Regions from separate parts of the Erwinia sp. INIA01 genome, predicted to be linked through region 2. Evidence: predicted binding sites of a transcription regulator. Region 2 holds the regulator's gene; each other region holds the start of a gene.
The links. The regulator Fur, encoded in region 2, represses iron uptake genes when iron is present. The targets are predictions, from matches to a motif close to ATAATAATGAGAACNACTATCAA.

Region 1 (10,848 bases), on a different contig from region 2:
GATGCCGCCAAATTCCTGCAGATCAAAGCCCTGTAACGCGCTATAGACCTGATCCATGACGCCATTTTTCTTGACGCTGCCGCCGCCGAACAGGATCAGCACTTTGCTGTTGGCAGGAATGGAGGTGGCCAGCTGGGCGATTTGCCCCTTGCCAAACAGGATGCGGGTGGGCGTATGCAGTACGAAGTTGTTCATCGCGATAATCCTGGAAGTATGACGTTTATCAGATGGATCATTGTGCGCAGCAGGTGAGCATTGCTCAATGCACATTTCTGCCGGAATCTTGCCTGATTCTCCAAACCACTGGAGAAATGACGGGCGTCAGGCGATGATGCTGACGTAAAACTTTCAGCAGCGGGAAGAGTGAATGAACAGAAGCGCGACGTGTGAACGGCTGGCCAGTCAGGTTATCGGCCTGGTGACGCAGAATAAGGGAGTATCGTCGGTTCCCGGCATCAGCCTGATTTATGCTGACAAACATGTGTCGCGCACTCCGGTGATGTATCAGCCGGCGATTGTGATCCTGTTTCAGGGGCAGAAGACCGGCTACTTGGGTAACAGCGTGTTTAGCTACGACGCCAATAAATACCTGATGCTGACCGTACCGCTGCCGTTTGAATGTGAGACGTTCGCCACTCCGGAAGCGCCGCTGGCTGGCATGATGCTGCGGGTCGATCCGTTGAAGCTTCAGGATCTGCTGATGGATATAGGTGATGACGATGCCTTCCATCCTGAACCGAAAACCTGCGGGATTCATTCGGCGCTGCTGACGGAGGAGATGCTCTGCGCCACGGAGCGCCTGCTGGACATGATGAATAACCCGCGCGATGCCCGCGTGCTGGGGCCTCAGCTGGTGCGGGAGATCCTCTATTACGTCCTGCAGGGGCCGTGCGGTGGCGCGCTGCTGGCGCTGGTGAGTCGGCAGACGCAGTTCAGCCAGATTGCCCGCGCGCTGCGGCGCATTGAACATCACTTCACCGATAACCTGAGCGTTGACCTGCTGGCGGCCGAGGCCAACATGAGCGTCTCGGCGTTCCATCATAATTTTAAGGCGGTGACCAGCACCTCGCCGCTACAGTACCTGAAAAGCTACCGCCTGCATCAGGCGCGTATGATGATGCTGCAGGAAGGGATGAAGGCCAGCGTGGCGGCCATGAAAGTGGGATATGAAAGCGCCTCGCAGTTCTCGCGCGAGTTCAAACGCTACTTTGGCGTAACGCCAGGGGAAGAGATGACGCGGATGCGGCAGACAGGATAAAACCGGCCCGGATTAGCGGGCCTTTTTACGCCTCAGAACCAGCACAACGCTACCTGTGAGTCCGGCGCAAAGCAGCACCAGCGGCAGAATCATCAGAATCGCCATGACCTGATCTTCATGACGTTTGATAAACGGCACCTGGCTGATGCCATAGCCGAGCGTCACCAGAATCGTTACCCACAGCAGCCCGCTGAGCCAGTTAAACAGCTGGAAACGGCCATTTTTCAGCCCCGAGATGCCGGCCATGGTGGGCAGAATGGTTCGCACAAAGGCGAGGAAGCGGCCAACCAGCAGCGCCAGCAGCCCGTGGCGGTTAAACAGGCTCCACGCCCGCTGGTGATACTGCGCGGGGAGGTGCAGCAGCCAGCCCTTGACCAGCCGGGTGTTGCCCAGCCAGCGGCCCTGCAAATAGCTCAGCCAGCAGCCAATACTGGCGGCGGCGGTCAGGATCAGCATGGTGGGAATAAACGCCATAACGCCTTTGGCCACCATGGCACCGGCCAGCAGCAGAAGGCTATCGCCGGGGAGAAATGAAGCCGGAAGCAAACCATTTTCAAGCAGCAACGTGATAAACATAATCCCGTAAACAACCCAAATCACATCCGGATTGGCCAGCGCGGTAAAGTCCTGATGCCAGAGCGCCTGAACAATCTCGTGTAAAACACCCATTCGTTATCCCGTTAACTACATCTATAGCTATATCCCTATAGTACTCGCAAATCGTGTCGGATATCTTGATCAAAGGCGCGAACAGCGCGCCTTATTGATAATTTGTTGAAGCACAGGCGATTATTGGCTAAGTCTGTCGAAGCCCGCGCGAAGATCCTCGATCAGATCGTCCACGTGCTCCAGACCGATATGTACCCGAACCAGCGTGCCGTTAAAATCAACGCCGCCCGCGGGGCGGATAGCCGCCAGCTCTTCAGGCTGATTGGCAAGGATCAGCGACTCATAGCCGCCCCAGGAGTAGGCCATACTGAAGTGGCTGAAGTTATCCAGGTAATGCGCCAGGCGTTCACTGCTCAGGCGTTCTTTCAACACAAACGAGAAAAGACCGCTGCAGCCGCTGAAATCCCGCTTCCAGAATTCATGGCCCTTGCACTGCGGCAGCGCCGGATGATTCACCCGCTCAACTTCGTCACGTTCTGCCAGCCACTGTGCAACCTGAATGCTGCTCTCCTGATGCTGACGCAGGCGCACGGCCAGCGTGCGCAGCCCACGGCTGGTGACATAGGCGGTATCGGCATCGACCATCTGGCCCATCAGATAGGAGTTTTCGCGCAGCTGTGCCCAGCAGCGTTCATTGGCTACGGCAGTCCCGATCATCGCATCCGAGTGGCCAACCAGATACTTGGTCGCGGCCTGGATGGAGATATCCACGCCGAAATCCAGTGCGCGGAACAGGATACCGGCGCCCCAGGTGTTATCGACCATAATAATGGCATCGGGCGCTTTGCTGCGAACCGCCGCCACGATTGACGGAATATCCTGCACTTCCATGGTGATTGATGCCGGTGACTCAAGGAACACCACGCGGGTGTTGGGCTGCACTAAATCGGCGATTTCAGACCCGATGCAGTGATCGAACCAGGTGGTGCTGACATTCAGTTTGCTGAGGATTTTGGTGCAAAAGTCCTGGGTAGGCTCGTAAACGCTGCCGCTCATCAGCACATTATCACCAGCGTTTACAAACGCCAGAATGGCGTTAGCGACGGCGGCGGCACCGCACGGATACAGCACGCAGCCCGCACCGCCTTCCAGTTCGGTCATCGCATCCTGCAGCGAAAAATGGGTGAGGGTACCCCGGCGGCCATAAAACAGTTCGCCGTTGGCGCGCCCTGCGGTGGCACGTTTCTTATCGGCTACGGTGTCAAAAACCAGAGAAGAGGCGCGCTGGATCACGCTGTTCACCGATCCCTGGGTGTATCGTTTGCTGCGTCCGGCGGCCACCAGGGCCGTTTCGATTTTTTTGCTGGTCATTAAAACGATCTCTTTATTCAGTTATGTTTTTTACGTTAACACGGCTACCTCTCCTGAGGTATTCAGCCTGCGGGTAAGTGATAAAATTTCACTGTGAGCGCCATCACATCCGTAAATGAGAAAAAAATTGTTCAAAAAATGTCTTATAGGGTGTAAATAGTAATGAGAACTACTATCAATTCCTAACGGGTTTGGTATGATCTGGCCTGAATTTTTTCGCTATCAGCAATTAGATGTTGGAGACACAGCGTGACAAATGATTTGATGCAGATGGACCTTTCCGTCTGGGGCATGTACCAGCATGCAGACATCGTGGTTAAAGCCGTAATGATTGGACTGTTGTTGGCATCCGTTGTCACCTGGGCCATCTTCTTTAGCAAAACAATCGAATTGAGTTCCGCCCGCCGACGTCTGAAGCGCGAGCAGCAGCAGCTGGCAACCGTACGTTCGCTGGATGAAGCAGCAAAAACCAGCGCCGGTTTCACCGGTCAGAGCCTCAGCGCATTGCTGATTAAAGAAGCTGAGAACGAGCTGGAGCTTTCCGCTGGCACCGACGATAACAACGGGATTAAAGAGCGTACCGGTTTCCGCCTTGAGCGCCGCGTTGCTGCCTTCAGCCGCCACGCCGGTCGTGGCAACGGTTACCTCGCTACCATTGGTGCGATTGCGCCATTCGTGGGTCTGTTCGGTACGGTATGGGGCATCATGAACAGCTTCATCGGGATTGCAAAAACACAGACCACTAACCTGGCCGTTGTGGCTCCGGGCATCGCGGAAGCGCTGCTGGCAACGGCGATTGGTCTGGTTGCGGCAATTCCTGCGGTTGTTATCTACAACGTCTTTGCTCGTATGATTGCCAGCTATAAAGCGTCTCTGGGCGATGTGGCTGCACAGGTTCTGCTGCTGCAAAGCCGCGATCTTGACCTTGCCGCCAGCGAAGGTTCTCACCGCGTTCAGTCGGCGCAGAAACTGCGGGTAGGTTAAGCGTTATGGCAATGCGATTAAACGAAGATCTCGATAGCAACGGTGAAATGCACGAAATCAACGTGACGCCGTTTATCGACGTGATGTTGGTGCTGCTGATTATCTTTATGGTCGCCGCGCCGCTTGCCACCGTTGACGTTCGCGTCAATCTGCCGGCCTCAACCAGTTCGCCGCAGCCGCGCCCGGAAAAACCGGTGTATCTGTCGATTAAGGCTGATAATCAGCTGTTTATCGGTAACGATGCGGTATCGGAAGAGACACTGGTGGATGCATTGGTTAAGCAGACCGAAGGCAAGAAAGATACAACTATCTTCTTCCAGGCCGATAAGTCAGTGAGTTACGAGACGCTGATGAGCGTGATGGATAAGCTGCGTCAGGCGGGTTATCTGAAGATTGGCCTGATGGGCATGGAAACCGTGTCGAAATAACCGGGTTGCGGTTGCCGATTTAAGGGCTGCCGTTTCAGGTGATGTTTCTCCGGTTTAAAATAAAGCCGCTGTCTTTTAGATAGCGGTTTTTTTATGCGTGTCGCTGGTCGCTGGTGGCTGGTGGCTGGTGGGTTTGGTGCCTGGGGAGCGGCCTCTGCGGCAGTTGGGCGGTCCTCGCGCCACGCGTTGCGTGGTGCCTTCGGCTCCGGCAGCGGGCCTTACGGATCGGCCCGGAGCGGGCGTCCTGCGCGCGCCAGGCCTGAGCCCAGTATCCATGCTGGTCTCTACGGCCCCGCCGCCTGCGCCTCAGCGCTGCGGATTGCCCGACCGCCGCAGAGGCCACTCCCAGCTTAAAACGTGCTCGCTTTGGTTAAGGTCATCGTAAAGGCAACGCAAACATAGCAAAGCAGACGGGCTGTCTCCGCTTACCCGGCAATCCGCAGCGCTGAACGAAGAGAGGAGGCCAGGATTCGGCCGCATGGACGCGGACGAAAGGCACAGCCGCGCAGGACGCGCGTCTGTGCCGGTCCGTGAGGCTGACGAGCGGAGTGATGGCACCGCGAAGCGGCGCGAGGACCGCCGGGTAAGCGGATACAGCCCGTAGGCGGGATCGCCGAACTGCCAGCCGACCCCAACTAAACCGTAATCGCCGGCTCGGACAAACGCCGAACCTGATACTGCTTCACCAGCCGCTTAATAATCAGCGTACCCACCAGACCGCACACCGCAGCAACAGTCAGCCATACCCCCGGCATCGCCTTATCGCCGGTAGCATGAATCAGATAGCTGCACACCGCTGGCGTAAAACCGCCAAACAACGCGGTCGCCAGACTGTAGGCCAGAGAAAATCCGGTTGCACGCACCTCGGCAGGCATCACCTCCGCCAGATACACCACCATCGCACCGTTATAACTGCCGTACAGGAACGACAGCCACAGCTCCGCCTCCAGCAAATGGGCAAAACTCGGCGAACCAACCAGCCAGTGCAGCACCGGCCACGCGGTCAAAATCATCAACACGGTAAACAGCAGCAGCAGCGGACGGCGGCCAAATCGATCGGATGCGGCACCCATCAACGGCAGCCAGAACAGATTGGAAACGCCGATGCACAGCGTCACCAGAAAACTCTGCTTATCGCTCATCATCAACACCGTCTTGCCAAACGTCGGCGTAAAGGCGGTGATCATATAAAACATCACGGTGGTGGTGACCACCATCAGCATACCCGCCAGCACCAGCGCCCAGTTGCGTGCCACCGAGCGGGTAATCTGCCCCATGGTGGGATGATGTTTACGCTGGCTGAAGGCTTCCGTCTCCTCCAGCGCACGGCGTATCCAGAACAGGAACGGCACGATCATGCAGCCAATCACAAACGGAATACGCCAGCCCCACTCGGTGACCTGGCCTTTATCCAGCAGATGGTTCAGCCCCAGCCCCAGTAGCGCCGCGAAGATCACCGCAATCTGCTGGCTGCCGGACTGCCAGCTGACGTAGAACCCCTTTTTACCCTTTGGCGCAATCTCGGAGAGATACACCGATACGCCACCCAGCTCAACACCGGCAGAGAATCCTTGCAGCAGTCGGCCCAGCAGGATCAGCACCGGTGCGGCCATGCCCAGCGTGGCATAACCCGGCGTCAGCGCGATGGTCAGCGTGCCGATAGCCATCAGCCCCAGCGTTAACAGCAGCCCTTTACGGCGCCCCTGACGGTCGATGTAGGAACCGAGAATAATTGCCCCCAGCGGGCGCATCAGGAACCCGGCACCGAAGGTCATCAGTGTCAGCATCAGTGAAGCGAAGGGGTCGTCGCCGGGGAAGAAGGTTTTGGCAATGGCGGTGGCGTAGTAGCCAAACACCATAAAATCGTACATTTCGAGGAAGTTACCGCTGGTAACGTTGAAGATCGTTCTGGCACCGCCCTGCCGCGATGAAGTGCTGACTGTCTCAGGGGTCATAGGGACATCCTTATTGTGGTTTCCCCCCGTTTTAGCCTGCCGGTAACGGTATTAATGTGATACACATCACCGTTACCGGGCACAGGATATTTACTTTGGTAACAAATAATTAACAATGCACATATTGATTAAAATCCGCACATTATTTTTAAAACGTCACATCCACCGACACCGAATCCAGATAGCTCCCCGCCGGCGGTGGCGTCTGGGTACTGATAATCAGCGCGCGATAGTTAAAGGTTTTGGTTAAGCCATCGGTGCTGGTTGCGCTGGCCGTGCTGCTGTCAACGCGATCGGTGCCGTTTGGCCCCCAGTAAGTGGTGCCGGTGGTGCCTTTATATATCTGATAGGCCAGCCGGTTGCTGCCGGAAGCCATATAGCGCTGAGTGCCCACCGCGTAGCCGCCGTTGGTAATGCCGACGGTGTAGGTACTGCCTTTGGTACAGATTACATTCAGCGACTGACTGACCGTCTGGAAGCTGGCGGGCAGCGGTGCGCTGCCGAAGTTAATGCCCGGCGCGGTGATGGTGGTGCAGTCGCGCGTGACGGTCATATTCAGCGTAATAGGCACATTAAAAGTGCCCTGCTGGCGGTTCGCCAACAGACAAATGTTGCCGATCGAAATGGAAGTACAAATGTCATAAGTGAATGACGCCGTTAGCACCACTGTATAATTTCCCGCCGCTACCACTGCTCCGGGTACCATACGGACAAACAGCGGAATCGGGAATTTAAACCCGTTTAGCAATCCGGCGAGGTCTAGCAGAGTGCTGCGCGGGATAGCAACTCCCGTGCCGTTCAGGGTAACCACTGAACCACAGTTGGAGTCGGTACACAGCAGTAACGGAATACGGTCGCTGCCGAGTCCGAGCGCCCCCTGGGTTGAGCTGTAAGTGAAGCTGGCATTAGTTAACCTGACGGTAATATTGTCTGTACCCAGCAACACCACCAGTCCGGCGCCGCAGTCAATGGTATAGGTACCATTCAGCGTGGTTTGCGCGGTAGTCACCGCGAACGAGGTCATCGTACCGAAGCTGGCGGTGCTGCTGGTCGGGCTGATGGTGCAGGCTGCCTGCGCCAGCCACGATCCGCTCATCAGCAGAAGAAAGGTCAGGGATAAAAATACTCGTTTCATGGCGTAATTCCTGAAGGGGGCGACAGCGGGCAAACCAATGGACCGTAAGTGACCAGCGTGTCCGGCAGTTCTTTCGGCAGGGTGAGTTCCGTCTCGCAGGTGCGGCCGTCCGGCGTACGGGCGCGAATCGGGTTACGCTGTTCGAGGTTATCCATCCACACGATGCCATCCCAGCCGACCACCTCCTCCGGTGGGGCGGTGCGAATAATTGCAGTCCCTACCGGCAGCGGCTGGCCGTTTTGATCGTTGATAATCACGCTGGCGGCGCGCAGCGGTTTGATTTCCATATCCAGCAGATAGCCACTCTGGCGTTTCACCGCCACGCGTTTTTCCACGTCATCGGTGCCCAGATTCGCTGGCAGATCGAGCGTGTCGATATTATATTTGGCGGCATAGTTTGAGGTTACGCGCGGTACCAGGAGGTAGCCTTTGTTGTTGGTCTGGCCCTGCAGCTGGTTCTCGAAGCGCACACCGACATTCGGGTAGCCCGTTTTCACCAGCACAAACGAGTCGGTGACCTGATTGGCTGCAAACAGCTGGCTGTCCATCAATACCAGCGAACCGTTAACCTGGCCCCATTTGGTCATGTAATCATCGTCACCGTAGAAGCCGCCGGATGTTTCCACCTGCTGATTACGCCAGCGCAGGCTGCCCTGCCGGTAGTCTCCGCCGCTGCTCTGATTCGCCCATGAGGCATCCCAGGCGAAGCCGCCGTCGCTCGGCATGGAGCGGGAGACAAACAGGCGCTGGGAATTTTTGCCCTGCGCATCGCGCTCTACGCTGACTCCGCCGCTCATCAGGCTACTGAACGGCACGCTGAGCGAAATGGCGCCCGCCCAGTTATCTGCCTGATTGTCCCGACTGGCGGAGACATAAATACTGCTGCCGCCCCAAAGTCCACGGCTCCAGGTCAGATTGAGCAGCTTAGTACGATCGCCGTTACCGCTGGTAATGTCGATCAGCGCAGCACCCAGGCTGCCGTAACGATCCAGCGACAGGCTGGCGCTGTACTGCGAGCTGCGGCGGCTCAGCGTGTAGTAGTCCGGTTCGGCATTGTTCCACGTTTCGCCATTCTTGCGGTCACCGTACAGCGCGAGGTTGCCATAGCCGCTGGAGCGAAGCGTTTGCTGCATGCCTACGGAAAACAGGCCCGTGCTGTACTGATAGCCCCAGCTGTACTGATTGCCACTTTGCCCCATCATCTGGCTCTGGCTGACGGAGCCGTTGACCACGCCCAGCGCACCGATCCGCAGCTGACCGCCGCCGCCTAACTGTGCCAGCGATTCGGCCGCTTCGGCGTGGCTTTCCAGGGTTAACCAGTCGGTCAAGCCATAGCGGTAAGAGCCGCTGGCGGTTAACGGACCATAATCAAAGTTTTCCAGGCCGTAGTTTTCACGCAGCGCCCCGGTGGAAATCGCATAGTCCGACAGGCCGCTCTGCAGGAGGTTACTGGCAACGTAGAACGGCAGGGTGGTAGTCACCTGGCGTCCCTGTGCATCGGTGGTGACCACCACCGCGCTGCCCGCACCGTTAACAAACGGCAGATTGGTCATCGACCAGGGACCGGGCTGCACGCTGTTAGTACTGGTACGGTAGCCATTCACAAACAAATCGACGGTAGACGGCACTGCCGCCTGGCCTGAGAAAGAAGGCAGGGGATAGGTAACCAAATCGGGGCGCAGTGAGAAATCACGCGCCAGCTGAATGCCGCCGACGCGCACGCTGCTGCTCCATGCCAGGGAGTCGGTAATCAGATCACCCACCCGCAGAGTCAGCGCGTTATCTTCATTCTGATTCGACCACCAGGTATCATAGCGGATATAGCCATCGTTCAGGGCATCACCGCCCGACAGCTGGCGCTGCACGATGCCGCTGTTGGAAAACTGTCCCCAGCCGCCAAACAGGCGCAGTTCGTTCCAGGCAGAAATGCGACTACCGCCGCCGTCGGTCTGGCTGCCGTAAATATTGTAGTTGAACAGCGCACCGGCGCTGCTTTGGCCATCATAGCGGGGGCCGTTTTGCGTGGCTTTGCCAAACGTTTGCTGCGGCAGCCACTCAGGTGGCACCGTCAGCAGCAGCCGCTGCCCCTGTCTGTCATACTCGGCCTTGACGTTTTCCATTGCCGAGACGTCCATCATCGTCGAGTTGATCTTCGAGCTGGGGATGCCGACTTTCATTAAGTCACCGGCGCGCATCACATAGTGATCGCCCTGGAACTGAACGCTGACGACCTCACCCGTATCGTAGCCGTTTAGCATCAGTCCCAGCATCCAGCTCTGCGCTTCACCCACAGGTGCCTGCACCGTCGGCGGCGGCGGCAGAGAAGTCCAGGTTTCGGCACCGACGAACAGCGGCAGCAGGCAGCCGCTCAGCCCGGCCATTGCCAGCTTCAGGGGAGTTGACGCCACGAAGTCAATCCTCATCAGTTAGCGGGAACTGCGGCCGCGCCAGACGGTTTTATCACTCAATTGCGCACTCAGTTCGGCATTTGCCGCTGCCGAAAAACTGAGGGGAAAAGTATTGCTCGAATGCGGTAAAACGTAACCGAGTAGGCTGTCGGAAACGCTGCGCCCGCCGAGCGAGACGTGGCTCAGGCGAGCGTGCCCGCTACCGCTGTTGGTTACCTCAAGCGCCTGGTGGCCATTCTTAGTGACCAGTTGCCATGCCAGCTGCGGCTTGCTGCTGGTGGCGCTGGCGCCGTTACCGTAAACGAACAGCGGCACGGTATAGCGCATCTGGAAGTTCAGTCCGGCCTGATTTTGCGTTGAGGGCTGCGTCTGCGGCGACGGGATCTCGTCAATCAGAATGCGAAACGCCGTTTCTTCACCGGCGGGGACCGGCGTTTGCTTCACCAGGCGAATCAGCTGTTTTTTTCCGGGTTCAATCCGCACCATCGGCGGGCTGGCCAGCACCTGCTGCTGGGTTTGATACCGATCCTGGCCGTCCTGCTGCTGCCAGAGAAATACGCGCACCTGCATTAACGTGGTGCTGTCTCCGCGGTTTTCCATCCACAGCTCGGTGGCTTTTTCATCGCTCGCAATTTTCGGGTCGATCGGCCACAGAAGCACCGAGTTTGCCGCCCAGCTGTTAGATGCTGTTAAAGAGGCT
Region 2 (10,848 bases):
GTCATCACTTTCACTGGGGTATGATGCGCGCTGACATTTTTCCGCTGGTGATTTTTACGGCGGATAACGGCCTGACACATCAGAAATCCAGCCTTTCAGTATCACTAATCTATGGCAAAAGAGAACACGGACCGCACAACGATCGATCTGTTCGCAGATGAACGTCGCCCGGGACGACCGAAAACTAATCCGCTGACGCGTGATGAGCAGCTGCGCATCAATAAACGTAATCAGCTTAAACGCGATAAAGTTCGCGGGCTTAAGCGTGTCGAGCTGAAAATGAACAGTGAAGCCGTTGACGCACTTAACCAACTGGCCGAAGCGCGCAATATGAGCCGCAGTGAACTGATTGAAGAGATGTTGCTAAACCAGTTAAAACACCTTCAGTCCTGAATACACCGCGTGCTATCAACGCACAAAGCGACAAATGCCGCAGGATTACTCATTTATCCATTGACGGCGGTCTGCTATTATTACGGCTATCTGCAAAAATTTTGGCAGCCACCATATCATTAAGATTCAAGAGGTTATTAAACTCATGGCAATCGTAGGCATTTTCTTTGGCAGCGATACAGGCAATACGGAAAACATTGCAAAGATGATCCAGAAACAGCTGGGTAAAGACGTTGCAGAAGTTCGTGATATTGCCAAAAGCAGCAAAGAAGACCTTGAAGCCTTCGACATTCTGCTGCTGGGCATTCCCACCTGGTATTACGGTGAAGCCCAGTGTGACTGGGATGACTTTTTCCCTACGCTGGAAGAGATCGACTTCAACGGTAAGCTGGTAGCCCTGTTCGGCTGTGGCGATCAGGAAGACTACTCAGAATACTTCTGCGATGCGATGGGCACTATCCGCGACATCATTGAACCAAACGGTGCGATCCTGGTGGGCCAGTGGCCGACCGAAGGCTACAATTTCGAAGCTTCTAAAGGCCTGGCGGATGACAACCACTTCCTGGGTCTGGCGATTGACGAAGATCGTCAGCCAGAACTGACCAACGAGCGCGTTGATAAGTGGGTTAAGCAAATTTTTGATGAACTTCAGTTGAAAGAAATCATCGAAGCCTAAGCTAAACGGCCTGATGTGAGAGACATCTCACATCAGGCCAGTGATTTTTCCTATAGAAGTAATAGATACGTATTTGTAACTTCCACCTGTAAAAATGTACAATAACCCTATCGGTTACCCGCTTTCTCATCCTTCAGCCTCTCTAAACGATCTTTTGCGATCGCCGTGCGGCGGAGTGAGATAGAGCGAAATGTTAACTTTGTAAGATTTGGACGCAGGCCTCACTGGACGTAATGACATTAATCCTTACATCCAATAGTGGTATCAGGCATTCCTTGTTGTTTTCATTTCGATGTATGAGTTCTATACTGTGACGCATCCAACTCTAGCGTCAACCGATGTTCAGGGCTTTTCAGCCACTAAGTGACTAGCAAAGTAACAGGACAATATCCGCATGACTGACAACAATACCGCATTAAAGAAGGCCGGCCTGAAAGTCACGCTTCCACGACTGAAAATTCTGGAAGTGCTTCAGGAACCAGAAGGCCATCACGTCAGTGCGGAAGACTTGTATAAGCGCCTGATTGATATGGGCGAAGAAATCGGTTTAGCCACGGTCTACCGCGTGCTTAACCAGTTTGATGACGCAGGGATCGTTACCCGTCATAACTTTGAAGGCGGTAAATCCGTTTTCGAACTGACTCAGCAGCACCACCACGATCATCTGATCTGCCTGGACTGCGGTAAAGTTATTGAATTCCGCGACGAGTATATCGAAGCACGTCAGCGTGAAATCGCGACTCGCCACGGAATCAAGCTGAGCAATCACAGCCTGTATCTCTATGGCCATTGCTCTAAGGGCGACTGCCGCGAAGACGATACGCTGCACGACGAGTAATCCGTTCTGAAATCAGTATGAAACCGGTGGCTATGCCCACCGGTTTTTTTTGCGCGTTATCCGGCATAGACCGGCAGGACGTTCCAGTACGAAAGTATGGAAACCAGCGCATTCACCGCGCCGAAGATCAGCACCAGAACGATCGGTGCCGTCCCTCCTCTCACCTGCCAGGCAGCGTTGGTGAAACGTTGTCGGGCCTTTCTCGCCAGCATTGCCGGAGTGATCACCGCCCACAGCGTAGCCGCCAGCCCGGCATAACCAATCGCCACAAGAAAGCCGTTTGGCCAGATCATCGCCGCCGTCAGCGGAAGAATAAAGGTGACCACCGTCGTTTTTAACCGACCGAAGGCTGAACGATCAAACTTAAACAGATCGGCAAGATAGTCGAAGAACCCCAGACTGACACCGAGGAATGAACAGGCGACGGCAAAGTTCGAGAAGATATCCAGCAGCAGATTCAGATAGGGGCTGTGCAGCACACCCGACAGTGCGGCGACCAGCACGTCGATATTTCCGCCCTGTGCTGCAATCGCTTTGAATTCGTGGCGCGGGATATTGCCCATCGTGCCAATAATCCAGATAAAGTAGATCACCAGTGCCAGCAGTGTGCCAAACACCAGACAGCGACAAACCCGGCTGCCGTTCTTTTGATAGTAGCTGACCAGCCCGGCGATATTACCGTGATAGCCAAATGAAGCGAGGCAAAATGGGATCACCATCCACAGATAGCGCAGGTAGTGGCTTTCCTCCCCATGACTGTCCAGCAGTTTCACCGGTTCGATATGCCACAGCAGTCCGCCAAAGATAATCAAAAACGTAATCACTTTCGCGCCGAGAAAAATCAGCGTCATACGACTGACCATTGCCGTACCCAGCCAGATAAACAGCGCTACCAGTAGCGTAAAAGCGAACCCAGCGCTGCGGGCAGAAACCGGCAATGATAGCTGGCTCAGCGTATGCTGGATAATCGCTCCACTGGCGGAGATATAGGCATAGGTCAGTATCCCCAGAACAAAGGCGACGGACAGACCGTTAATCAGATTCCAGCCCCGTCCCAACAAATCGCGAGTGATCGTGTCGAAGCTGGAACCGGCCGGATAATGCAGACTGGCCTCCAAAAACAGCAACCCGGAAAGCAACATGCAGAACCAGGTGATAATCAGTAATGCTGACGACCAGAGAAACCATGCACCGGACATCACCACCGGTAACGAGAACATCCCGGCACCGATAATCGTGCCGCTAATAATTAGCGTTCCCCAGAGTGTAGAAGGCAGGCGGGCGGGGGAAACCGGTAAATCCATGACTAATCCTTAGCAAAAAACGGAAACTTACCGCCATCACCGGAATTATTCACTGGATGCACGGCATTAACGCCGCATATTCTACACCAGGCCGCACCCGCGAACTAGTACAATAATCAGTTTGCTACCATGGTTTCCTGCAGATAACGCCAGCTCGGCGGCTGGGTTGCGCAGTTAATGACCGCCAGCGAAATACGATGCGAATGATTATTCTGCTGCTGTTGCAGTTCGTGATACTGGATGACCACCTCATCCCCCCGCTGCGAAATAACGTTGAACTGCTCAATGCTTATCGTCATCCCCTGACGCGCGCCGGTTAAGCGGTTGAATAAGTCCTCAACGTCTGCCAGTGCCAGGCTTTTACCGGTCGGGGTGACCATCACAAAATCTTCAGCAAAATGCGTGAGCAGCTCAGCAGTCTTGCTGCCGTCGCCGTGAAAGACAGCCTCAATCAGCTGATGCAGAACAATGACGCTCTGTGATGCCTTGTTAGTAAGATCGATCATTGGATTTCCTTATGAAAACGTCGTTGATAAATTAGCCACAGCGGCAGTAAACCGCTCACGGCTGCAATAATAAATGCCAGATGCCACGCCAGTTCACCAGGAAAATAACGGCTCAGCACCGCCAGCAGTAGCGTAAACAACGCGGTGCCGAGGCTGAACGTCAGCTGCCGGTTAATATTCCACAGCGTACTTCCCCCACTCATTTGCTGCTCGTTCAGTTCAATTAACGCCGTGGTCTGCGCGCAGTTTGCGGCAATCCCGCCGCCAATCCCCATCAGCAGATAGGCCGCACACAGGATCCCACTGCTACTTGTATCACTGACTAAGGACAGCAGCACAATGCCGCCGCTATGCAGCAACATGCCGCAGGTGAATAAGCGATGTGCGCCTGCGCGATAATAAATCCGCCCGGCCACCAGCATCGCCGCCAGCGCGCCGACGCCGTAAAGCAGCATAAAGCTACCGGTATGCCCGGCACTGAAATGCAAAACCTGCTGCAGGTAGAAAATGTTAAGCAGGTTAACCCCGGTAAACACGCCCGGAACGGCATAGTAAACGGCGATGGACAGATTCAATTGAGGATTGCGCAGCAGACTGAGATCGAGAATGGCCTTCGGCTGGCGGCGGTAGTGCCGTAGATAGCCCCACCCCAGCAGTAAAGAAACGCCCAGCCATAATGCAGCCTGCGGTACAGCGTGCTGCTCGCTAAACAGCGACAGGCTTCTCAACAGCGTACCCAAAGTGCCGCAGATCAGAATGATTCCGGTGATATCTGCACGTGTGCGCTCAATTGCCTGTGGGCGAATCCATATCGCCGCCAGCAGTGCCGCAAGCAGGCTGAAAGGAATATTGCTATAGAAGATCCAGCGCCAGGAAAGCACATCCACCAACATGCCCCCCAGCAGAGGGGACAGCGCCGGGGCAATCAGCGCTACGCACATGATCAACGTCGATATAGCGGCGCGCTGCCGCCCCTGAAACAAATTAAAGGTTAGCGCCTGCCCTACCGGTATCAGCAACCCTCCACCCGCGCCCTGGATAAAACGCCATGCAACCAGCGTGCTAAAAGAGTCGGCCTGCGCACAGCCCAGCGCAGCGATGCTGAAAATCAGCATTGAGGCGACGATGGTCTGCCGGGTGCCAAAGCGTGAAGCCAGCCAGCCGCTCAACGGCACGATCAGCGTCAGCCCCAGAATATAACTATTAGCCACCCAACTGATGGATTCCGTCGCCACGGACATCTGCGCCGCAATCGACGGTAGCGCAATGGCTGACATAAAAATATTAATACAATCAATGAAAAAGCCGAGCAGAAAGATCGCTGCAACCCGATAACCATAGTGCATTGTCATACCTCCACGCGCAGCATAGCGGTGGTTGACCTGACAAATAAAGGCGCATAAATTTAAATGATTGTTTGATTAAACTGAATAATCCCATGCATGCCCATCTCGATAAGATCCACACCTTTTTTGCCATTGTCGACAGCGGCAGCTTTACCCGAGCCGCCAGTAATCTCGGCTTGAGCCGCGCGATGGTCAGCCTGCATATCAAAAGCCTGGAACAGTTGCTTGGCGTCACACTGCTGGTACGCAATACCCGTAGCCTCGCCCTCACCGGCCACGGACAGCAGTTTTATCAGGATTTTAAGCTGATTTTCGCTGATATCGACCGTGCGGTATCGCGAGTCGCCACAGAGCATCACTCCCTTTCAGGGGAACTGCGCATCACCTCCACGTGGGAGTATGGCCAGCAGTTCCTGATGCCGCTGGTCAGCGAGTTTTGCCAGCGCCACCCGTTGCTGAAACTGAACTACAGCGTGGGTGCCTCACTGGATGATTTGGTCAGTAATAAACTGGATGTGGCGATAAGACTGGGTGCACTGCGCGACTCATCGCTAAAAAGCCGCAGGCTGGCAGACTATGCCATTTTACTGGTGGCTTCACCTGCTCTGGTAAACCGCTTTCACCCGCAGGATCTGCAGGAGGTTTCCGCCCTGCCCTGGATACACAACAGCAACCTGACTCATCCCGGCCGCTGGACGTTTCGTGGAGCGGATAATTGTCTGTCCGAGCTGAAGTCCGATGCTGCTTATACCGCCAACTCCGCGCAAATCGTCCGCCAGATGGTACTGGCCGGGATGGGCGTCGCGGTGCTGCCGGAATGGCTGGTACGCGAAGATATTGCCGCAGGCAGGCTACAGCATCTGTTTAAGGCGTGGCAGCTGCCGGATCAACCGGTCAGTGCCGTATTTTCCGGGCAGGGGGAAATGCAGCGAAAAACCCGGCTGTTTATCGATTTTCTTTCTCAGAAACTGTCGATGTCGCCGGGTTAGATCAGACCTACAGAGGCATAACGTGTTCTGTACGGCTGAAGCGCTTGCCGTCAGTGCTACTGGTGCGCACCCAGACTTCCCCGTTAACTAGCGGGCGATGGCTGTCGCTGTAGCGCTGCCAGCTGCGCCCCTCATCGATGGAATATTCCACCAAAACCCCCGGTAGCGCGGTATTTGCCTGCAGATAGCTATCGACAATTACCGCACCCGGCTGTGGCAGGCGCCAGGCAATACCGGCTTTGTCGAGCCTGGACAGTTCGCGCTGCCCCAGCAGGTTAGCAAAACGCTGCCAGTCGCGATGCAGAGCCTGCTGGTCAACGTGATGCGTTTTTCCCCCCTGATACTCCCTGCCCTGCTGGTAATCCTGCTCCCACGCGGCGCGGTGCCAGCTGCGTTCGGCTACCGCCAACACCCTTGGAAAAATCATCGATTCAACCTGACCGTCGGTACGAACCGTTTCGCTCCACAGCTGCGCCGACAGACCGTAAGCACCCGGCCACGGCTGTTCCGATTTGGTATCAAAGGTATTGCCGTCGCGGTCAACCGAGGTTTCAGCATTCTGCGGCAGGTTATCCGGCGCGAAGCTAAAGACCTTACGTTCATCGTTATAGCGAGTGCCCCAGTAGTAACCGCGCTCCAGCGGGTTAACCTCTGCAGGGAAGTCGAGGTAGACATAGTCCGGGTTGGAAATTACCACCTGATATCCCTTATTGGCCCAGTCGTTGACGCTGGAAGCTCCGCCCCAGAACAGCGTATCCCAGAAGTTCACCCGCACGTGCTGAGTGGCGAAATCGCTCGCGGCGTTAGCATCCTTAAGACCGTCCTGCCAGGCCTGCATGTCGCCAATACCTTTTTCGGCAACGATCCGGCTGACCTTCAGGCCAAAATAGCTGGGCAGATGTGACAGATCCTCAACTTTACCATCCTTAATAATACGCTGGCAGACTTTAGATTTTGCCCATGGCTTGTCTTCGTGGCTCATATCCTTAATACCCTTTCCGGCCTCAGGATGTCTGATATCGGTGTAGCCCGCTCCAAGATAGATATTTTTCGCCTCATCTCCACCAAAATGCCAGGTGGTCAGCGGCACGCCAGCCTGTTGGTGCATCAGATCGATTTCGGTGATGACCTTATCGGCAAAACGCAGCGATGAATCCAGGCACGGATTCAGGTAGCTGGTGCGATCGTAAAACTGTACCGACGTGGTATTTGAAGTATCGCTGGGATCGCGCAGACGATACTCACCAGCCTCATCCGGCTTGCCTTCGCGCATCAGTCTCTGATAGCGGGCTTCCATAGAGATCACCGCAGCTCGCGCATGAGCTGGCATGTCAATTTCGGGGATCACTTCAATATTCCGCGCCCTGGCATATTTCAGGATTTCAATGTAATCGCTGCGGGTGAAATAGCCGCTGCCGTTGTTGTCGCTGAACGGGCCGGAGCCCAATTGCGGCAGCAGACACTGTTGCTCGGTAAGATCGTGGCAGCGTCTGGCCCCGGTTTCCGTCAGTTCCGGCAGGCCTGGGATTTCAATACGCCAGCCTTCATCGTCGGACAGGTGGAAGTGGAACTTATTCATTTTCATCGCCGCCATTTGATCCAGCAGCCTCAGCACCACCTGCTTGCTGTGGAAGTTACGCGCAACGTCCAGGAACATTCCGCGATACGCAAAGCGCGGCGCATCTTTCACCCGCAGCGCAGCGATTTTTTGCGGACCGGAAGCGGGGACCAGAGACAGTACAGACATCAGACCGTAGTAAACGCCCGCACTGTCATAGCCCACGATGGTGGCTCCCCCCGGCAGGACTTCCAGACGATAGGCACCGGATGCCGCCATGCTGTCGCTAAATCCACGCGAATCGATGCGAGTAGAAACGGGATAACCGCGAGAATTAACCTCAATGCCCATCAGCGCAAAACGCTGCTCGGCGGCGCGAGCCTCATCGGTGTTTAACCCAGACAAATTGAGCAACACACCCCGGCTGAGATCGGCATTCCCGTTTAAGCGGGTTGCTTTCAACGGGGTCGGAAAAATTTCAGCCTGTAGCGCCGCAGCAGGCAGCAAACTCACATCCGCATTTTTGGCAAAGCGGGTTTCGGCCGTCATCAGGACATTTTTATCCCCGGCGAAACGCTTCCAGTTATCGCCAAACGGCTCAACAAACGTCGTCAGATCCTCCGTATTGGTACTGACCATAATCTCCGGTTCCGCCTTACCGGCAGTGACGTACCAGCGCGGCATGATATCGGTAATAAACAGCTGCCAGTACTCGTTGATAATCGGTATCTCAACGGATTCCCCGGCGGCAAATCCTTTGAAGTTACTGGTCGGTTCCAGGCGACTAAGATCGCCGACAATATGCACAATACGGAACTGGTCACTGTCTACTTTGATCGTCTGGTGGACGTTGCTCATCCAGATAGCCCAGTTTTTACTGTTCAGGGCCGGGCCGGGGTTGGTTAACTTGATGGTGGCACGGTTACAGGCGGCCCAGTCGGCCCCCAGTGCGGCACAGTCAACGCCGTGTGCCGCAGCATCATTTTGCGTTACCTGATAACTGACGCCAAACTGGCTGATACGGTGGACGGTTTGCTGGTCGTTGACGCTGTTGCTGCATCCCGCCAGGCCCAGCGTTGCTACCGCGATCGTTGTTGCAATAAATCTCATCCTGTTCCCCTTTGATGTTCTGATTTCCATTAACCCAGGCTCCGCTTAAAAAATAGTAAACGGCGCGGTGACGATAAATTTCACGTCCTTTTCATCCTGAAACATATTGCCGTAGCCCCCTTCGTAGCTCGGAATATTGCTGTGGTTATCGTAGTGGGTGTAGTGCAACCTGAACTGGGTCCCTTTGCCCCAACCCTGCTGAAGCGTATAGAGTAAATCCAGATTCCACGCCGATTCGCGTACGCGTTGATTTTGGTCGAATACAGGGTTGCTGCTGGGTTTGGCATCCCATCCCCAGGCAAATGAAGTCCCCGTTTCCCACCCAGGCAAGTGAAGGCCATCCAGCTCAACCATCACGCCGGCGAACACGGCTTTTTCACCGTTGGCATTCCAGTCAGAACGCGAATCCCACCAGACATCCAGGCGACCATTCGAACTGGCATAGGATGGGGTCATACGCTGAAGGAAGTAGCCCTGATTACCGTCAGCTTTGACCCAGGTGCCTTCCAGGCGGAATTTAAACGGACCGGTGCGATAACCCACGGTGAGCGCCTGCAGCCAGGCAAGACCGGAATAGACATCGTTAACGTTTGCTGCACCGCCGTGCTCGCGATCGTGTGCACCATAAAACTGCCAGCTGGTTTCCAGATCGTTGCCCATCAGCGGTACGGCATAGCTGGCCTTAGTAAAGAACTGGTCCATGTAACTGTCCGCCTGCCCCAACGCGGCTTCCAACTGCCACTTATTTTCCGAAGAGAATTTAGCGCCGAGCGAGTGCATGTAATCCAGCTTTGTTGTGCCGTCCGCCTTACGGAAGTCATACATATGCTGATACCACGGCGCTTTATATTTATCGGACCACATATAAGAAACGGACAGATTGCCCAGCGACGTAAAGTGCCCTGTCGTCCCTACTTCCACCGCGCGATAAGTCCCCGGCAGCAGGCTCCAGTGCGGCGACATCAGCGTCTGCCCACTGGGCTGCAGATATCCCATGCGCAGCCAGCTATCGCTATATTTCATTTTTAACGCTGCTTTATAGAGACTTACGCCGTTTCTGTCGCCGCTCCAGGGTTCATCCCAACGGCTGTCACCGTCGCTGAAGCCGATTTCGTTCGGCGCTCCGGGACCTTTGTTAGACAGCTCTACTGCGGTAAACGCCGCCAGATCTATGCCGATCCAATCACCGGCAAACCCTGAGGAAAAATCGAGGTTGACGTTGATTGTCGAGTGGTGAAGATTTGAGGTGTACTGTTTATACTTTTCGCTGTCCGGCTGCAGATCTTTGCGCTCACGATGGCGCTGCCAGTAATAAACGCCGCCGGCCAGCGAGGAATCATCAATAAAACCGCTGGCGACCGCGGGCATATTGACCAGAACGGCACTTGAACCAGTGATAATAGCTAAAATAGTACTAAGTGCTTTAGTAAGCACGGCTTTGCGCTGCATTGAAAAATCCTTTTATCCCAGAAAAAATCCATCTATGTCAGTAAATTACTATCAGTTAAATCTCAGCCAGCTGAATCCAGAACCAGCTAATTATTGGATTAGGATATTTTTCGCATCGCGAATTATCAATCGATTAAAACAGCAAAAAGTGCAAAGTATGATCGACAGCACATTTAATGAATGTAAATCAATGAGGGTAATGTTAAGGCGAAAAAAAAGGGCGAATCATCGCCCTTTTATTAAAACAGAATCGGTTAGTCGCCGATTTTAGCCCAGGTATCACGCAGGCCTACGGTACGGTTAAATACCAGATTATTGGCTGAAGAATAAACGCTGTCGGCACAGAAATAGCCTTCACGCTCAAACTGATACGCCGCTGAAGCTTCCGCTTTCTGCATACCCGGCTCGACGAAACCGTGACGGATCACCAGAGATTCCGGGTTGATGCTGGCAAGGAAATCTTCCGCTGCCGCCGGGTTTGGCACGCTAAACAGGCGATCGTACAGACGGAACTCTGCCGGTAGCGCATGCACGGCGGAAACCCAGTGGATCACGCCTTTCACCTTACGGCCGTCAGCGGGATCTTTGCTCAGGGTATCAACATCGCAGGTGCAGAACAGGCAGGTAATATTGCCGTCTTCATCCTTCGCCACGCGCTCGGCTTTAATCACATAGGCGT
Region 3 (10,848 bases), on a different contig from region 2:
CGCGTATTAAACCTTCTCCCAGCAGCAGCGCGTCCGATCGCGCCAACGCCCTGAAGCGTGAAGGTAAAGCCATCATTAACCTGGTGGTCGGTGAACCTGATTTCGCCACCCCGCCGGAAATCTGCGAGGCGGCCTGCGCCGCAATCCGCAACGGCGAAACCCGCTACACGCAGAACAACGGCACCCCCGCGCTGCGCGAGGCCATTGCCGCCAAGTTCCTGCGCGAGAATCATCTGACGGTGAAGCCGGAAGACATTATCGTCACCAACGGCGCGAAGAGCGCGATCTTCAACGCGCTGGCCGCCACGCTGGAAGTCGGCGACGAGGTGCTGATCCCCGCGCCGTACTGGGTTTCCTACCCGGATATGGTGCTGGCCTGCGACGGTCGTCCGGTGGTGATTACCTGCCAGGAAGAGGCTGGTTTCCGCCTGACCGCCGAGCAGCTGCGGGCATCGATTACCAGCCGCTGCCGCTGGCTGATCCTCAATTCGCCGTCCAATCCAAGCGGTGCCAGCTACAGCCGCGCCGAGCTGCGCGCGCTGGCGGATGTGCTGCTGGACTATCCGCATCTGGCGATTATGACCGACGATATTTACGAGCATCTGCGCTACGACGACAGCCCGAACGTGCATCTGCTGGAGGTGGAGCCGCGCCTGGCCGACCGTACGCTGGTGGTAAATGGCGTGTCGAAAACCTATGCGATGACCGGCTGGCGCATCGGCTATGCCACCGGGCCAAAAGTGCTGATTACCGCGATGGGCACGCTGCAATCGCAGTCCACCAGCAATGCCAGCTCGGTCAGCCAGGCCGCCGCCTTAGCCGCGCTGAACAGCGGCACCGGCTTTATTACCCACAGCCGCGAAGTGTATCGCCAGCGCCGCGACGACATCGCCGCCCGCCTGAATGCCGTGCCGGGCCTGAGCTGCCGCGTGCCGGAAGGGGCGTTCTACCTATACGTCAACTGCGGCGGGCTGCTGGGTAAAACCACCGCGCAGGGCCAGGTGCTGAAAAACGACAGCGAGGTGGTGCTGTGGCTGCTGGAGAGCGCGGGCGTGGCGGTCGTCGCCGGTGCCGCCTACGGACTTTCGCCCTACTTCCGCCTTTCTATTGCCACAGACCTTGCCACGCTTCAGGCCGGGGCCGCCCAGATTGCCAACGCCGTCAGCCAGCTGAAATAATCGATCAGGAGATCCGCTATGCCCGCAGGAAACCGTATTTTCTTACAACGTAATCTTGAAGCCGCCGGCTACGTCGAGGCTTTCCGCACGCTGCCCGCCGCCGTGGTGGCCGACTGCATGAGCCGCCTGCCCGCGCTGTCCGGCGAAATTCGCCTGATGAGCGCACCGCGCAACGCGGTGATGTGCGGCCTGGCGGTCACCGTTAAGGCCCGCTCCGGCGACAATCTGATGCTGCACAAGGCGATGGATATGGCCGGTAAAGGCGATGTGATTGTGGTCTCCAACGAGGGCGATCGCAGCCAGGCGCTGATGGGCGAAGTGATGACCACCTGGGCCCGCCAGCGCGGTATTGAGGGGCTGGTGCTGGACGGCCCAATCCGCGACATTGAAGGCATCGGCAAGATGGATTACCACCTTTACGCCGCCGCCATTACTCCCGGCGGCCCGTATAAAGATGGTCCGGGTGAAATCAACGTGCCGATCGCCTGCGGCAATATCCATGTGTCGCCGGGTGACATCATTCTCGGCGATCACGACGGGGTGATCGTCATCCCTCACGGCGATGCGGCGCAGATTCTGGAAGCGGCGCAGGCCTATCTGATCGTCGACGAGCGCAACTTCGAGCTGGCGAAGCGCGGCGAGCTGGAACGCGGCTGGATTGATGAAACGCTGAAAAGCAAGCAGGTGGAGATTATCGACGGGCAGTTCTAGGCGGTAAAAGAACACTATCCTGCATTGATAACAGGCACCCATAGAGGGTGCCTTTTTCGTTATGCAACCGGCGTAATGGCTTTGCCGTGAGCGAACCACGAAGCCAGATTATCCGCCACGTTTTGCGCCATCGCCTGGCGCGTTTCGGCGGTGGCGCTGGCGATATGCGGTGTCAGCACCGTATTTTCCAGCGCGAAAAAGCGCGGGTCAATTGCCGGTTCACCTTCGAACACGTCCAGCCCCGCTCCGGCGATGGTGTGATTTTCCAGCGCGGCGATCAGGTCGTCTTCATTAACTACCGCCCCGCGCGCGACGTTAATCAGCACGCCCTGCGATCCCAGCGCGTTCAGCACTTCGCGATCGACCACCTTATAGTTACGCGCATCGCCCGGCACCGCCAGCACCAGCACATCACTGAACAGCGCCAGCTGATGCAAATCGCCAAAGCGCTGCCAGCCGGGTTCATCACTCTGGCGGCTGTTGCAGTAGCCGATGTGCATATCGAAGGCCGCACAGCGTCGTGCAATCGTCGAGCCGATGCGCCCCAGCCCGAGGATGCCGACGCGCTTGCCGCTGAGTTTGCTGCCCAGCACCGGCGGTCGGTTTGCCCACTCGCCCGCGCGCAGGAAGGCATCCTGTGCCACGATCTGCCGCGAGACGCTGAGCATCAGCGCCAGCGCAAGGTCGGCGACGTCGTCGGTCAGAATATCGGCGGTGACGGTCACGGTAATCCCACGATCGCGGGCGGCGGCCAGGTCGATGGCGTCGGTACCCACGCCGAAGACGGCAATCACTTCCAGTGCCGGTAGCGCGGCCATCACCTCCGCCGCCAGCCCGACGTCGCCCCGGGTGGCGACCGCGCGGATAGTCTGGCCGTGCTGCTGTAGCCAGGCCGCCGCATCCGGCTGCTCGTAAAGACGATGGCACTGGTAGTCGCGGTGCAGCATTTCGCTCAGCGCGGGCATCAGCGGCTGAATAATCAGTATCTGTTGTTTCATTGCGGGCATCCTTATTAACGTAGGGTTCAGAACGTTAATAAACTAGCGGAATTCCGCCGCGGCACCCGCAAGGTTACGCTTATCGTCAGATAGGATTCGCTTATTACGCCCGCGCGGCGGCGATCATTCCGTCCAGCCACTGCTGATGGCCGTTGATCATCGGGTCAGGTCGGGCGTTAGCCAGCTCAACCGCCGGTTTGCCGTTCTGGGTTTCCTGGGTCAGCAGGCGCACGCGGCCACCCGGCAACGCCTCAATCAGCCAGGCATGATGCACGTCAAGCCGACTGTCGCCCTCGCCGCACCAGCCGTGCCACGCAATGCGCGCCGCGCCACCGATTTCCGGCGCGACGAATTCGTTAACTTCGCTTTCCACCACAAAGCCGAACGTGGTGAAGCGAAAACGCGCTCCCTCGGTCAGATACGGGCCGCTGCCGTCGTGGAACTGAATGTCGCTGGCGTTGCTGTAATAACCCGGCCAGGCGGCGGTATCGATCAGTTTGTCCCACAGCGCCGCGACGCTGACACCGGTAATAATCATTTCGTTGCTGGCGAAGTTGTCGCTGAAGCCAGGAATGTAGCCCTGCGGCCAGTGAATTGCGTTCATGATGCTGCCTCTCTGTGAGTCTGGTCGGCCAGAGCGCGGGATGCGCCTGCCGAAAACCACTGCATGATGCGCGGCACGGTGATATAAAACCAATCAGCATTTTTTATTTCAGATATTATAATTTCTGATATCTGACCCACTCACCGCCGGGGAACCGATGAGCAGCAACCTACGTACGCTGGATTTGAATCTGTTAAAAACGCTGGATGAGCTGCTGGATGAACGCAGCGTGACGCGGGCCGCCCAGCGCCTGTCGCTCACTCAACCGGCGGTAAGCGCCATGCTTAACCGCCTGCGCGAGCATTTTGACGATCCGCTGTTTACCCGTGGCCAGCACGGCATTAACCCGACGCTGCGGGGGCTGGCGCTGGCCGCACCGGTCAAACAGATCCTCGGTGATATCGACCAGCTGTTGCAGCCGCAGGTATTTGATGCGGCCAGTTCGCAGATGTCGCTGAGCATTGCCGCAACCGATTATGCGCTGAGCGCGGTGGCGGTGCCGTTTATTGCCGCGCTTCGCCAGCAGGCTCCCGGCGTGCAGGTGAGCGTGCAGCCGGTGGAAAACGATCGGCTGGCGGTGCAGATGGAGCGCGGGGAGATTGATATGGCGCTGCTCACCCCGGACACCACGCCTGCCGATCTGCACGCTCGCCATCTGTTTGACGAGCAGTACGTCTGCCTGCTGCGCCCGGACCACCCTGCCCTGCGGCACGGTGCGCTTTCGCTGGATAGCTTCTGCGCGCTGGACCACGCGCTGGTTTCGCACAGCGGTCGCGAGTTTCGCGGCGTGACCGACCAGGCGCTGGCCGCAATCGGCCGCCAGCGGCGGGTGACGCTGGCGGTGAACAGTTTTCTGGTGCTGCCGCAGATCCTGCGCAGCAGCGATCTGATTGCCGTTGTGCCGCGCAGGCTGGCAGAATCCGCCGACGGGCTGATGCAGGTAGCGCCGCCGGTCGCGGTGACGGGCTTCAGCAAAACGCTGGTCTGGCACGAGCGCAGCCATCGCGATCCCGGCCACCGCTGGCTACGCGCACTGCTGTTTACCTCTCTGGGACTGGACGCCAGCACGCTGTGATCGGCCAGTGCGTATCGCACATACGGCTTAGTGATTATCGCTGGCCATCGCTTACCGTGATCGCCACTTATCGACAGGCCACGTGTTCTTCGATCGTCTATGACTGAGGTTATCTATGTCCGCGCTTTTTACCCCATTTAAACTGAAAGACGTTACGCTGCGTAACCGCATTGCGGTGCCGCCAATGTGCCAGTACAGCGCCGTTGACGGCCTGACTAACGACTGGCATCAGGTTCACTATCCGGCGATCGCCCGTGGCGGCGCGGGTCTGGTGATTGTTGAAGCCACCGCCGTTTCACCGGAGGGCCGCATCACTCCGGCCTGTACCGGGCTGTGGAACGATGAGCAGGCGGAAGGCATGGCGCGTATTGCAGCATCGATTAAGGCGGCGGGTTCCGTTCCGGGCATTCAGATTGGTCACGCCGGTCGTAAGGCCAGCGCTAACCGTCCGTGGGAAGGCGACGATCATATTGCCGAGGGCGACAGCCGCGGCTGGCAGACCATTGCCCCTTCCGCGATTGCGTTCGGCCATCATCTGCCAAAGGTGCCGCAGGCGATGACGCTGGATGATATTAACCGGGTGAAAAGCGACTTCGTTGCCGCCGCTCGCCGCGCGCGCGATGCCGGTTTTGAGTGGCTGGAGCTGCATTTTGCCCACGGTTATCTGGCGCAAAGCTTCTTCTCCGCGCATTCCAACCAGCGCACCGACGCTTACGGCGGCAATTTTGCTGGCCGCAGCCGCTTCCTGCTGGAAACCCTGGCCGCCGTTCGTGAAGTGTGGCCGGAGAATCTGCCGCTGACAGCCCGTTTCGGCGTGCTGGAGTATGACGGCCAGGACGAGCAGACGCTGAGCGAGTCGATTGAGCTGACGCGCCTGATGCATCAGGGCGGGTTGGATCTGCTGAACGTGAGCGTGGGCTTTACTATTGCGGAAACCAACATTCCGTGGGGCCCGGGCTTCCTGGCACCGATTGCCGAGCGGGTACGTCGTGAGGCGGGTCTGCCGGTGGCGTCGTCCTGGGGCGTGGAGCAGGCGGAAGTGGCGGAGCGGGTGATTGCCGAGCAGCAGATGGATCTGGTGATGATTGGCCGTGCGCATCTGGCGAATCCGCATTATCCGTATTCTCTGGCGAAGAAGCTGAACGTTGAAGATCCGTCGTGGGTGTTGCCTGCGCCGTATGCGCACTGGCTGGCGCGTTATCGTTTAGCTGAGTAACGAGTTGGGGCATTAGATTGCTCGTGACTGCTGGGGCACAAACACGTTTCGCCGGTGACTGTAGTGGCAAAGCCGACGGGGTGTGCCCCCGCCCGGGCGGTCCTCGCGCCGCTTCGCGGTGCCTTCACTTCGTTCGTCAGCCTGACGGACCGCCACAGACGCGCGTCCTGCGCGGCTGTGCCTTTCGCCTGCGTCCATGCAGGCGAATCCTGGCTTCCTCGCTCCGTTCAGCGCTGCGGATTACCCGTTCGGGGGCACACCCCGTCTGCTTTTTGCATAAGTGTTGTCTGGCAGAAAAAGGCGAACGACCATTGAAGCGATCAATTCAGAGCTGCACTTTTTGACATCCATAAAAGTGGATCCAACCTCCAGCCTCTACTACTGCGGGGTAACCCACAACATATCCAATCACCTCTATGCGCAGAAGGCCGCCACTCTGGAAGCATAATCCTGACTTAAGCAGCCAGCACAATGTATTAAAGGCCCGGCCGCTGCGGTTACCGGGCAATCCACAGCGCTGAGGTGGAGGCTACGGGCCAGGAGACGCCAACAGGACGTTGGCGTCAGGCATGGCGCGGGCAGGACGCCCGCTCCATGCCGGTCCGGAAGGTACGAAGCCGCAACCGAAGGCACCGCAAAGCGGCGCGAGGACCGCCCGGTAACCGCAGAGGCCGGGCCGCAATCACCCGGACACAAAGCAACGAAGCACCAGCACCGGCATCCTCGTTATCGCACGCAAAAAAAGCCGCCATCCCAAAAGAGACAGCGGCTTCAAACTTCACTAAACGAGCAAAAACCTAACCCGATAACTGACCGATATCATCAGAAATCGACGTTAATCCCCGCCTGGAACGTACGGCCAGGCATCACTGCCAATGCCTTCTCGTAGGCATCCTGAGCCGTGCTGCCGGTCAGATCGCGGCTGCTGAGATAATCCCAATATTTACGATCGGTCAGGTTATAAATACCCCCGCTCAGCTTCACGTTCTTCGCCACCTGCCAGTACGCAGTCATATCCACCATGCCGTAGCCAGGAATACGATTGTACTCGGTGCTGGAATCGGTCAGCGCCGTGCCGCTGTTGGTGTAGCTTTCGCGGTTGGTCGTGCTGGCCTGTTTACCCTTCACGAAGGTCGCCACCACCGCCGCACCGTAGCGCTTCGCCGGATCGTCCCACGCCATGCCGACCACCGCTTTCATCGGTGCTACGCTGTCGATATCAACATATTTGTCGCCGTCGTAGCTGGACTTGGATTTACCTTCACTGTAGCCCAGGGCAAAGGTGGCGCTCAGGCCGTTAACCTCTTCGAACCAGGTACCGAAGTTCACCTTGCTGCTCAGCTCTCCGCCCCAGATGTAGGCCTTATCGCGGTTTTCAGCCTGATAAATGGTGTAAATGTTCGACGGTACGTTGGTGAACTTATCAGGGCTGCCGGAACGTGTGTAACGGCTGTAGGCGATAAAGTTCTTGTAGGTGTTGTAGAACAGAGAACCGTTCAGCGTTACGCCGTCGGTTACGTTGCCCTTCACACCCCACTCCAGGTTATTACTGGTTTCGGTTTCCAGATCCGGATTACCAATCAGCGCGTACTGCGCTGTACCGGCATAGGATGAACCCAGGTTCCATGAACCGTAAAGCTGGCTGGCGTTAGCAAACTGCGCGCCGCGCTTGTACTGCAGATAAGTGATCATCTGCGGGGTCAGATCGTATTGCAGCATCAGCGACGGCAGGATCTGGCTGTCGCTGTTCGCCGAGCCATACAGAGTTTCCAGCTCAGATGCGGTCAGTACGGTGCTGCCGGTGGTCAGACTGGACAGGTTCTGCGGCTTGGTATTTTGATATACCGCGCGCACGCCCGGGATCACCGCGAAACGGCTGCCGTTCAGATCGAAGTTGATCTTATCCTGCACGAAACCACCGACGGTGTAGCTGCGGCTATCGGCCTGTGGCTGCATGATCACGCTGTAGACGCTCGGTGCCGGGTCCTGACGGAATGGGCGTTCGGTGTCGGTGATGCGGCCGTTGATTCCGGCGCTCAGATCGTGACGGCCAAGCGTTTTATTACCGTGGGTATCAAAGCCCCAGGTATCAACGTTGTAATCCGAGTAGACATGCTGCATGGTGCCGCTGCTGTCTGTTGGCATGTAGGTGTTGTCATGCGCCTCGGTGTGCTGGTAGTAAACACGGCTGGACAGGCTGTCGACAAAACCATTGTCCGGCGTGTACTCATCCGCCAGGCTCACACCCCAGCGGCGGGTATCGCTCTGCTGCTGGCTGTCGCCAATAGTGCTGGTGCCTGCGGTGTTCCAGGTATCGTAATGGGTGTGGTTAACCTTGTGGTAGTAGTCCAGCGTGGCGCTGAATTTGTGTTCGTCGTTCGGCTGCCAGATCCCGGAGGTCATCAGCGCGGTTGAATGCCAGTTAGCCGGATAAGCGCTGACTTCATCGCTGTCATTGCTGGTCTGCTGACCGTCGCGGCGGCTAAGCACGAAAACGCCACGCAGAGTACTGTCGCCCGCTGCGGCGGTGATACCGTTATGCCAGCCGCGAGTGGCGGGATCGTAATCACTCTGGTAGCCAAACCAGGTGGAGCGTTCCGGGGAAAGATAATCATCCGCTGATTTACTGCGGAACGAGACGTTACCACCAATAGAGGTATTTGGCTGATCGACGGAAGTGGCACCGGCATCAATATCCACGCTGCCGTACATATAAGGATCAATATAATCCCGGCCAATACCAAAGGTATTTAATCCCGCGCGGCTGACGTAGCTGCGCCCGGTCGCATCCGGCAGCGGAATACCATCCACGTCTAAACCAACGCGGTTGCTTTCCAGCCCTCGAATATTAAATCCGGTGTAGCCGCTGCGGTCGAAGCCGCTTTTCCCTGCGGTCGAACCGCCGCTCACGCCCGTTGCGCTAATCAGCGGCTGATAACGCATTACCGAACCGAAATCGGTAGTGCCGTTCTTCTGCATCTGCTCGGCGGTAATGGTGGTTTTGCTGCCGCCCTGAAGCGGAGCCTGGGCGGTAACGGTCATGGTGCCCTGTTCATTGCTGCTTTCTGCTGCGGTTTTCGCTGTGGCAGAAGTTTCAGCCTGCGCATAGCCGCAGGCACAGTGAATCGCTGCGGCCAGCACCGCCCATTTCATTACCGGCGCACTGATTCCCTGTAATTTTGACGTGGTGAGCATTTAATTACCCTTAGCTTGTTATTAGTATTGGCTCACGGATTGCTTCGATAAAAAAGAATACGAACTTAGTTAAGTCTCACTAATATTATTATATTTTTAAGGCGGCGGGATATTAATAGGAATGATTATCTTTATCAATAGAGCACGGAGCAGAAAGTTCACTTTATTATTAAGAATAATTAATTTCGCAGAATAGCGTTAAGACCGTTAAATAAACCAGATACCTGCTTTCGAAAAACTTTCACTCTCCACACAATTTCCTCACAATTATTTAAATATAAAACTCAACGCTGAAAAATAATGATTAGAAAACGGATTTAAATAATGGATCGTGAAGGGCGAGTGCTGTGAAGGATTGGTAGTAAGCGATGTCTGTCCTTCGGGCAAGCGTCGTGCTTTGCATGCAGATGCGTACGAATACGGGCAACAATGAGCGATAAGAATTGGCACTCCGGCAGGGGTAACAACAGGTAACAGGTAACAGGTAACAGGTAACAGGTAACAGGTAACAGGTAACAGGTAACAGGCAGGCATCATCAACAGGGGGCAACCGGCGGCAACGTAAATCTGCATAAACCGGTTAAATAGCTGGGGGTAACTGCCGATGGGGGATGTGGCATGCATTTACCTGCAAAGCCAACGGTGCCTGACATGCAGGCTCTGGCTCTGGCTCTGGTTCTGGTTCTGGTTCTGGTTCTGGCAATAAACTAGCTGCGTTCGATCTTTTTCGCCGCCTCGTCCAGCGCATCAACGATCGCGTAGAGGGTTTCCTGCGAGATATCCTGCTGTGACAGCCGCGAGTTGAGCGCGGTCTTCATATTGTGGATTGCCCGTTCGACTTCCGGCACGCTGCGGTTATGCACCAGCACCGCCAGTGAGGAAAGCCGCTGCATGATAATCACCAGATTGGGCTGATTCCGCTGTAGCCAGTCGCGGCCCTGCGGCTCCAGTCGATAGGCTTTACGCGCCGCCTGCGGGTCGATGGCGGCAATCATCGCCGTTTCTTCCAGCAGCGTCAGGCTGGGATAGATTATTCCAGGGCTGGGCGTATATTCCCCTTTCGACAAATCCTCAATGGCTTTAATCAGCTCGTAGCCATGGGCATCACCCTGGCTGAGAAAATGCAGTACCAGCAGGCGAATATCGCTGCCGTCGAGCATTTTTTCCCGGCGCTTTTTGCGCTGGCTGACGCAGGCGGTACGAGGTTCGCTGTCTGAGGAAGTAAAGGGAGATTGCGGTCGTTTCATCGCCTGCCCGTGCGGAAAAATAAGGGGGATGATAGTAGACCGCCACCCGGTGAAACACAACCGGCGCGGCGGCCCACAGGGTTACTTCTGGTGCCAGTAGGCTACGGCACGCACAAAGTTATCGTCGCAGCCGCGCTGGAGGACAAAGTAGTCATTAAGCTGTTTTACCGCTTCGCCTTCACCGGTCAGCCAGATAAAGTAATCTTCGTGCGGCAGCTGAATGCTGTCGAGTTCGCTTATCAGCGCCAGCAGACGATCGCCGTGCATATTGCCGCTGCCCAGCCAGCTGACATCGATGCCGTTCAGTCCGTCCAGATAGAGGCTGCCGCTGGCTTCATCAGCAAAGGCAAACAGTTTACGCACCACGCCCTGCACGGTTTCTTTACGGCGCTTGAACGCTGGCAGGCCGCTTTCGTCACAGACGTAAAGCTGGAAGGCATAATCCTCCGGCACGATCATCGAGCCGCGCGGGCCGCCAATTGCCAGCGGGTCGCCGACCTGTGCCTGTGCCGCCCAACTGCTGGCGACGCCGCCGTCGTGGATATAGAAGTCCAGAGTCAGGGTATTTTTTTCGCCGTCAAACCACAGCGGCGTATAGTCGCGGGAAACCGGGCGGATGCCCTC

Region 1: exbB (tol-pal system-associated acyl-CoA thioesterase) is a predicted target of Fur. The motif match lies at 3,395-3,417, and genes of this name have one in related genera.
Region 3: OMR58_RS06980 (TonB-dependent receptor domain-containing protein) is a predicted target of Fur. The motif match lies at 9,087-9,109, and genes of this name have one in related genera.

Annotation. Positions count from the first base shown of each region.
Region 1 covers NZ_JAPDNC010000002.1:475,714-486,561, forward strand. The annotation lists gene yqhD (alcohol dehydrogenase) at 1-195, opposite strand, end outside; gene OMR58_RS04060 (AraC family transcriptional regulator) at 368-1,258, shown strand; gene OMR58_RS04065 (DedA family protein) at 1,271-1,927, opposite strand; gene metC (cystathionine beta-lyase) at 2,048-3,238, opposite strand; gene exbB (tol-pal system-associated acyl-CoA thioesterase) at 3,488-4,222, shown strand; gene exbD (TonB system transport protein ExbD) at 4,228-4,650, shown strand; gene OMR58_RS04085 (MFS transporter) at 5,286-6,605, opposite strand; gene OMR58_RS04090 (Csu type fimbrial protein) at 6,754-7,740, opposite strand; gene OMR58_RS04095 (fimbria/pilus outer membrane usher protein) at 7,737-10,121, opposite strand; gene OMR58_RS04100 (fimbrial biogenesis chaperone) at 10,167-10,848, opposite strand, start outside.
Region 2 covers NZ_JAPDNC010000012.1:32,754-43,601, forward strand. The annotation lists gene ybfE (LexA regulated protein) at 112-393, shown strand; gene fldA (flavodoxin FldA) at 539-1,069, shown strand; gene fur (ferric iron uptake transcriptional regulator) at 1,464-1,907, shown strand; gene mtr (tryptophan permease) at 1,964-3,211, opposite strand; gene OMR58_RS19920 (hypothetical protein) at 3,328-3,717, opposite strand; gene OMR58_RS19925 (MFS transporter) at 3,714-5,063, opposite strand; gene OMR58_RS19930 (LysR family transcriptional regulator) at 5,156-6,052, shown strand; gene OMR58_RS19935 (beta-N-acetylhexosaminidase) at 6,060-8,720, opposite strand; gene chiP (chitoporin ChiP) at 8,766-10,169, opposite strand; gene glnS (glutamine--tRNA ligase) at 10,424-10,848, opposite strand, start outside.
Region 3 covers NZ_JAPDNC010000003.1:303,734-314,581, reverse strand. The annotation lists gene OMR58_RS07010 (aspartate transaminase) at 1-1,178, shown strand, start outside; gene OMR58_RS07005 (RraA family protein) at 1,197-1,889, shown strand; gene OMR58_RS07000 (2-hydroxyacid dehydrogenase) at 1,949-2,887, opposite strand; gene OMR58_RS06995 (SRPBCC domain-containing protein) at 2,991-3,491, opposite strand; gene OMR58_RS06990 (LysR family transcriptional regulator) at 3,649-4,566, shown strand; gene OMR58_RS06985 (NADH:flavin oxidoreductase/NADH oxidase) at 4,682-5,782, shown strand; gene OMR58_RS06980 (TonB-dependent receptor domain-containing protein) at 6,605-8,977, opposite strand; gene OMR58_RS06975 (PadR family transcriptional regulator) at 9,685-10,224, opposite strand; gene OMR58_RS06970 (siderophore-interacting protein) at 10,306-10,848, opposite strand, start outside.